Regions from separate parts of the Herbaspirillum sp. NPDC101396 genome, predicted to be linked through region 2. Evidence: predicted binding sites of a transcription regulator. Region 2 holds the regulator's gene; each other region holds the start of a gene.
The links. The regulator sigma-54, encoded in region 2, starts transcription at its own class of promoters, with help from an activator protein. The targets are predictions, from matches to a motif close to TGGCANGNAANCTGCTTT.

Region 1 (2,273 bases), on a different contig from region 2:
CGCTTCCATTTACGCCAACTTCCCGGTGTATTTCTCCAACAGCGCCCAAGGTTCGTCACCGAACTTCTTGTGCCACTCGGCATAAAAACCTGCACTGCGCAGCTTGGCGCGGAAGGCTTCGTTGTCGGTGTCGTTGAAGGCCAGACCCTTGCCCTTCATTTCGGTCGCCAGGGAATCGTTCAGCGCCTTGACGTCGGCGCGTTGCTTGATGCCGGCTTCATTGACGTTGCGTGTGACGATTTCCTGCAGGTCCTTCGGCAGACGCTCGAACGATTTCTTGTTGGCCAGGAACCAGAAACCATCCCACATGTGGTTGGTCATGGAGCAGTACTTCTGCACTTCGTACAGCTTGGCGGTCGAGATGATCGCCATCGGGTTTTCCTGGCCTTCGACGATCTTGGTCTGCAGCGCGGAATACACTTCGGCGAAGTTGATGCTGGCCGGCGCCGCATCGAAGGCGCGGAACATCGATGTCCACAGCGGGCTCGGCGGCACGCGCAGCTTCATGCCCTTGAGGTCTTCCGGCTTGTTGATCGCGCGAGTGCTGTTGGTGATCTGGCGGTAGCCGTTGTCCCAGATCTTTTCAAATGCAAAGACGGTGGACTTGGCCTCGATCTGCTTGCGCACGTGCGCGCCCAACTCGCCGTCGAGTGCGGCCCACACCTGGTTGTAATCCTTGAAGGCAAAGCCGACGCCGCTGATCTGTGCAGCCGGCACCAGCGTGCCGAGAATCAGCGGGGACAGTGTAAAGAAGTCGACCGCGCCCGAGCGTACCTGGCCCAGCGTGTCGGTGTCATTGCCGAGCTGGTTGTTCGGATAGACCTGGAAGTCGATGCGGCCCTTGGACTCGGTCGCGATCTTGGCGGCCATTTCCTTGGCGCGCAGATTCATCGGATGCGTGGCCGGCAGGTTGTTGGCGTACTTCAGCGTGAATTCAGCGGCGGCAAATGCCTGGGTCGACATCATGCCGGTGGCGGCAGCGGCCGAAGCGACGGAAACAGTCTTCAAAAAACGACGGCGAGTGATGCTGGCAGTTGGGTTACCCATCTGTTTGTCTCCTGATTTTAGTTTTGGTTAATTTATGTTGCCGATACTAGTAACGACTAATTCAGCACTGCTTATGCGTTCTAGAGCAATTTGGATGCCAAGTCGCGAAAGTGTTTCCACGGACCTGGGCTTCCCTCCCTGAAGTCGGCATTGCAAGCACATTCTCTTCGATAAACGCCTGATTCGACAAGGGATGTGAGGGCCAATCAGGTGTTTATTTTGATGCGACACCTGTCGCATTGCCTGAACACTTGATTGACACCTGTATGCGGTTCCCATCCCGGTTTCATCCTGCAGTGCAGCAAATTCATCACTGCGCGCAACGTGCTATGTTTACCGCCATCACGGCCTGCCGACGCCGCCCGTACGGGCGCTGCCGCCATAACAACAAGCAACGCGGCAATGCTGCACCGGCCTGGAAAATTCGTGGCATCGTTTTTGCATATTGCTGTTCCAACACACTCTTTTCAGGAATCCACATGACTGCACCTTCCCCTTGCATCACCGGCTGGAATCACTCCCAATTCGGCAAGCTCGACGGCATCGATCCGGAAGCGCTGATCGGCCAGGTCGCCAAGGCGGCCATCGAACACGCCGGCCTGACGCCGGAAGACATCGGCTCGATCCACATCGGCACCTTCAACGGCGGCTTCCTGTATCAGGACTTCCCGTCCTCGCTGGTGTTCAATACCTTGCCCGCGCTGCGCTTCAAGCCTGCCGTGCGCGTTGAGAACGCCTGCGCCACCGGTTCGGCGGCGATCCACTCGGGCATGCAATCGATCCTGTCCGGCCAGGCCAAGCACGCGCTGGTGATCGGCTTTGAAAAAATGACCGAACTGGCCACGCCGCAAGTCGGCGAAGTGCTGCTCAAGTGCTGCTACGCCAAGGAAGAAGCCGGCATCCCGGGCGGCTTCGCCGGCGTGTTCGGCAAGATCGCGCAAGCCTACTTTGATCGCTACGGCGATCAGTCGGATGCGCTGGCCGCCATTGCCGCCAAGAATCACAAGAACGGCATGAGCAATCCCTACGCCCACATGCGCAAGGATTTCGGCTTCGACTTCTGCCGCAACGTCTCGGAAAAGAATCCCTTCGTCGCCGGCCCGTTGAAGCGCACAGATTGCTCGCTGATCTCCGACGGCGCCGCCGCGCTGGTGCTGAGCGCCGCCGACGTGGCCAAGACCATGCAGCGCGCCGTGACCTTCCGCGCCGCCGTGCACGTCAATGAT
Region 2 (2,273 bases):
TTTTCTTTTTCGGTCAGCTTGTCTACGCTGAGAATGACACTGATGTCGATCACATGGTCAAAGTGGCGCTTGATGCGCGTCAGCTTGTTTTGCACGTACTCGCGGATGGCGGGGGTCAAATCGAGATGATGGCCACTAATGGTCAGATTCATACAGCACTCCTATCGTGAGATTGCTGGAGGTTCTTACGCATTGTCCGGTTGCTTGCAGGCAGCACCAGAACAAAACACCCGAACTCAACAGAACACAGCAACGATGCTTTGCTACAGAAAAACTTACAGAGATTTGCGGAGATTCACCGGCGGAATTTTGAGCACTTCGCGGTATTTCGCGACGGTCCGTCGCGCCACCACCATGCCCTGTTCCGCCAACATATCTGCAATCTTGCTATCAGAGAGTGGGTTCTTAGGGTCTTCTGCTCCTATCAGTTGTTTGATGAGAGCCCGTATCGCAGTGGAGGAAGCTTCACCTCCGGTTTCTGTTGCGACGTGGCTGCCGAAGAAGTATTTCAACTCAAACATGCCATGCGGGGTCAGCATGTACTTCTGAGTCGTTACACGAGAAATAGTGCTCTCGTGTAGACCCAGTGTATCAGCTATTTCGCGCAACACAAGGGGTCTCATGGCAACGGCGCCATGTGAAAAAAAGTTGCGTTGCCTCTCAACAATTGCCTGGGCGACACGCAAAATTGTGTCGAAGCGCTGACGCATATTTTTGATCAGCCACTTGGCTTCCTGCAGCTGCGAACCGAGCGAGCCGTCGCCCTTGGCTTGCTTGAGTGCGTTGGCGTACATGGCGTTGACGCGCAGCCGCGGCATCACGTCGTGGTTGAGCAAAACCTGCCAGCCGTCCTTGGACGCTTTGACAATCACGTCGGGCACCACGTAGTCGGATCGGCCCGATGCAAACATGGCGCCGGGATGCGGATGGCACTGGCGAATCACGGCTTGCGCCTCGCGCAGGTCTTCATCGTCGCAACCGAGCGCTTTCTTGATTTTATTGAAATCACGCTGGGCGAACAGCGCCAGGTAATCTTCAACGATGGTCAGCGCCAGCCGGCGTGTGACAAAGGCAACTTTCGGCAAGCGCCGGACCTGCAGCGCCAGGCATTCGGAGGCGCTGCGCGCGCCGACGCCGGCCGGCTCGAAGCTCTGCAGCAGCTTCAGTGCAATGGTCAGTTCGTCAAGTTCGATTTCCAGTTCTTCGGGCAGGCGCGCATGGATTTCTTCCAGCGATTCTTCGAGATAGCCGTGGTCGTCAATCGCGTCGACGATCAGTTCGATCAGCGCACGGTCGCGCAAGCTGCGCACGGTCAGGCGGGTCTGCTCCTGCAGGTGTTCGCGCAGCGTGACGTCGTGGGCTTCGAGTTGCGGACGCGAGTCTTCGTCGTCGGGTGTCTTGCCGGTGCGGGCGACGTCGTCGAAGCTCCAGTCGGCATCGCCGCTCGCATGCTCGTCGCCGCTTGCACTGTCCTGCGGATCGCCGGCTTCGCCTTCCGCGGGTGCAGCGCTGGCGGCGCTGTTTTCGACCGGCTCCGCCTGCGCCGAAGACGGGCTGCTGAGGGCGCCGTCGGCAAGCAGCCGCACGGAATTGTCGAGCGCATCGTCGAGGCGTTCCAGCAGCGGATTGTCCGACAGGATCTGTTCCAGTTCCTGGTGCAGTTCCAGCGTCGACAGCTGCAGCAAACGGATCGACTGCTGCAACTGCGGCGTCAATGCCAGATGCTGAGAGGTGCGAAGCTGGAGGGATTGTTTCATTCAGTTTTCAGTTGGCAGCGTATTGCCTGCGGATTACATGCGGAAGTGTTCGCCCAGATACACGCGGCGGACGGACTCATCGGCGATGATGTCGTCAGGGCTGCCGCTGGCCAGCACGGTGCCCTGGTTGATGATGTAGGCGCGATCGCAAATGCCCAGCGTCTCGCGCACGTTGTGGTCGGTGATGAGCACGCCGATGCCGCGTTCCTTGAGGAAGCGCACGATGCGCTGGATCTCGATCACGGCGATCGGATCGATACCGGCGAATGGTTCGTCGAGCAGCACGAAGCGCGGATCGGTCGCCAGCGCACGGGCGATTTCGACACGCCGGCGTTCGCCGCCGGACAACGACAGTGCCGGGCTTTCGCGCAGCTTCTCGATCTGCAATTCGTGCAACAGGCTGTTGAGGCGGCCTTCGATTTCATCACGGCTGAGCGACTTGCCGTTTTCCTTGCGCAGTTCCAGCACGGCGCGGATGTTGTCCTCCACGTTGAGCTTGCGGAACACCGAGGCTTC
Region 3 (2,273 bases), on a different contig from region 2:
AAAAAAAAGGCGTCCCTTCGGCATGCACTGAGTCATGTCGAAAGACGCCTTTGTCTTGGATGGATCCGACCGCCATTGGCCGGATCGTTCATTGCGCAAACCTTGCGCTAATGCAGACGATTCAGCAAAGAGCGTGCCAAGCAGCTTATAAAACACTTAAAAGCCGCGCCGCTCATGGGCAAAGCGACAATCCGGCGTAACAGGTTTGAAAGGAAAGCGAGGGGAGTTTGCAAGCGTGGAGGCGCACCGCCTTTGTGCTGCGCACCAATTTGGCGGTGCATGCACGCCGCCGCATGCGGGAAAAGTGTCAGCCGAGCAAGTCTTCGACGTCCAGCAGGCGCTGGGCGATTTCCGAGAGCTTGAGGTTCTTGTTCATGGCCATGCTGCGCAGCTTTTGATAGGCTTCGTCCTCCGACAGCTTGTGGCGGGACATCAGCAGGCCCTTTGCGCGCTCGATCACTTTGCGTTCGGCCAGCTTGTGCTTGGTGTCGGACAATTCGGTCAGCAGCTTCTGCTCCTGGCGGAAGCGCGCCAGCGCCACGTCGAGCACCGGCTTGATGCGTTCAGCTTGCAATCCGGCCACGATGTAGGCAGTAACGCCGGCTTCCATGGCGGCTTCCATGGTGCTGGTGTTGTCGTCTTCGGTGAACATGACGATGGGGCGGCGCTCGTCGCGCGTGGCGATGACGATGTGCTCGAGCACGTCGCGCGCATCGGACTCGGCGTCGATGATGATCATGTCGGGCTGAAGCTGGGCGATGCGCTCGGGCAGGTACAGGTCGGCCGGCAGCGAGGCGATGATGTTGTAGCCGGCCTCCAGCAAGCCGATGCGCAAGGCTTTGCCACGCTCGGCCTGCTCCTGCAGGTCGGTGTCGGTCTCATCATCGGCATGGTCGATGATGGTGTTGACGACGACAATGCGTAGATTGCGCATGTGAGGTTCCAATGTTCGCCTGGACATCGTAAATCGATTCTGAACGCGTTACGGGTCTGGGTGGCGGTGGCACATCCCATACCGGATTGCACCGGCTTCATGTTGCCACACCTCCACGCTGCATGCCCGCCCGAATATCCCCGGATGCAGCGGGCGAATAGTAACCCATTTGGAAATGCCGCACACTTTCCATCATCTTGTGATGCATTCGGGATGGATCATCGCTGCAGCGCCGTCAGCGTCATGCAAGCAAAAATCAAACCAGAAAAAAGCGACGCGGTCGCATCGCCATGCCGTATTCCCTACTGCGCAACTCGCCTTTTCCTACAGGAAATTGAGGCAGACGCCTATCTACCGTAAGCAAGGCGGTTGTTAACATCCATTGCGTCAACTGCCTTCGCACAGTGGACACTATTTTTGATTCGGCTTTCCGCCAGGAGGAGATTACCCATGTCACGTCGCATTCGTTGCCTGCCGGCTGTCGGCAAGTCCGTGCAACTTGCCACCTACTTTGCCGCCGGCAGCGCGCTTGCGCTGACGTCGGCCAGCGCCTTGGCCGACCCGTCGCCGGCGCTGGACCGCTTCAGCCTGTCGGCAGGCGCCTACTATGTTGACCCGACTTTCCGGGTCAACGCCAACTCCCAATACGGCTCGTATCAGTCCGGCGACATTGACCGCGATCGCACCGCTTTGCCGCGCGTGCGCGCTGAATTGCTGCTGTTCGACAGCCAAGGGCTGTCGTTCGATTATTTCACGTACAAGAAGAATTACGGCGGCGCCATCAACCGCACCATTCCTCTCGGCACCGGCTCCACGCTCAACGGCAGCGGCGACGCCAACATCCAGGTTGACATGGCGTCGCTGGCTTACAAGTGGTGGATCGGACAAGGCAACGACGTCTTCGGCATCGGACTCGGTGCCGGCTACTATCGCGCCAAGATCGACGTCAACGCGTCCGCCACACTGAACGGCGCCGCCGGCACCTTCAGCGACAGCTACTCCGAAAAGACCTGGGCGCCACTGCTGGAACTCGGTTGGAAACATGCCTTCAGCAAAGACTTCCGCATTTATGCAGAAGCCTCCGGCGTCAAGAAGAACTGGGGCAAGGTCACCGGCCACATTTATGGCGCAGCACTCGGCGCCGAGTGGTATCCGCTGGCCAACCTCGGTATCGGCGCCGACTACGGCATTACCCGCATCAAGATCAACCGCGACGGCGGCGGCGCCATCAACGACGCCAATCTGGATATTCGTCTTAAAGGGCCTTCGGCTTACGTGAAGGTCCGTTTCTAACATGGACGCCATGCGGAATTCCGCATCGCGACGATGAACGCTGCAA

Region 1: ACIROY_RS14205 (acetyl-CoA acetyltransferase) is a predicted target of sigma-54. The motif match lies at 1,475-1,492, and genes of this name have one in related genera.
Region 3: ACIROY_RS09815 (ANTAR domain-containing response regulator) is a predicted target of sigma-54. The motif match lies at 1,181-1,198, and genes of this name have one in related genera.

Annotation. Positions count from the first base shown of each region.
Region 1 covers NZ_JBIWNT010000004.1:77,216-79,488, reverse strand. Annotated here, with positions in the region: gene ACIROY_RS14210 (TRAP transporter substrate-binding protein) at 10-1,047, opposite strand; gene ACIROY_RS14205 (acetyl-CoA acetyltransferase) at 1,527-2,273, shown strand, end outside.
Region 2 covers NZ_JBIWNT010000005.1:85,963-88,235, reverse strand. Annotated here, with positions in the region: gene hpf (ribosome hibernation-promoting factor, HPF/YfiA family) at 1-152, opposite strand, end outside; gene ACIROY_RS17790 (RNA polymerase factor sigma-54) at 276-1,757, opposite strand; gene lptB (LPS export ABC transporter ATP-binding protein) at 1,791-2,273, opposite strand, start outside.
Region 3 covers NZ_JBIWNT010000003.1:11,538-13,810, reverse strand. Annotated here, with positions in the region: gene ACIROY_RS09815 (ANTAR domain-containing response regulator) at 308-934, opposite strand; gene ACIROY_RS09810 (autotransporter outer membrane beta-barrel domain-containing protein) at 1,385-2,227, shown strand.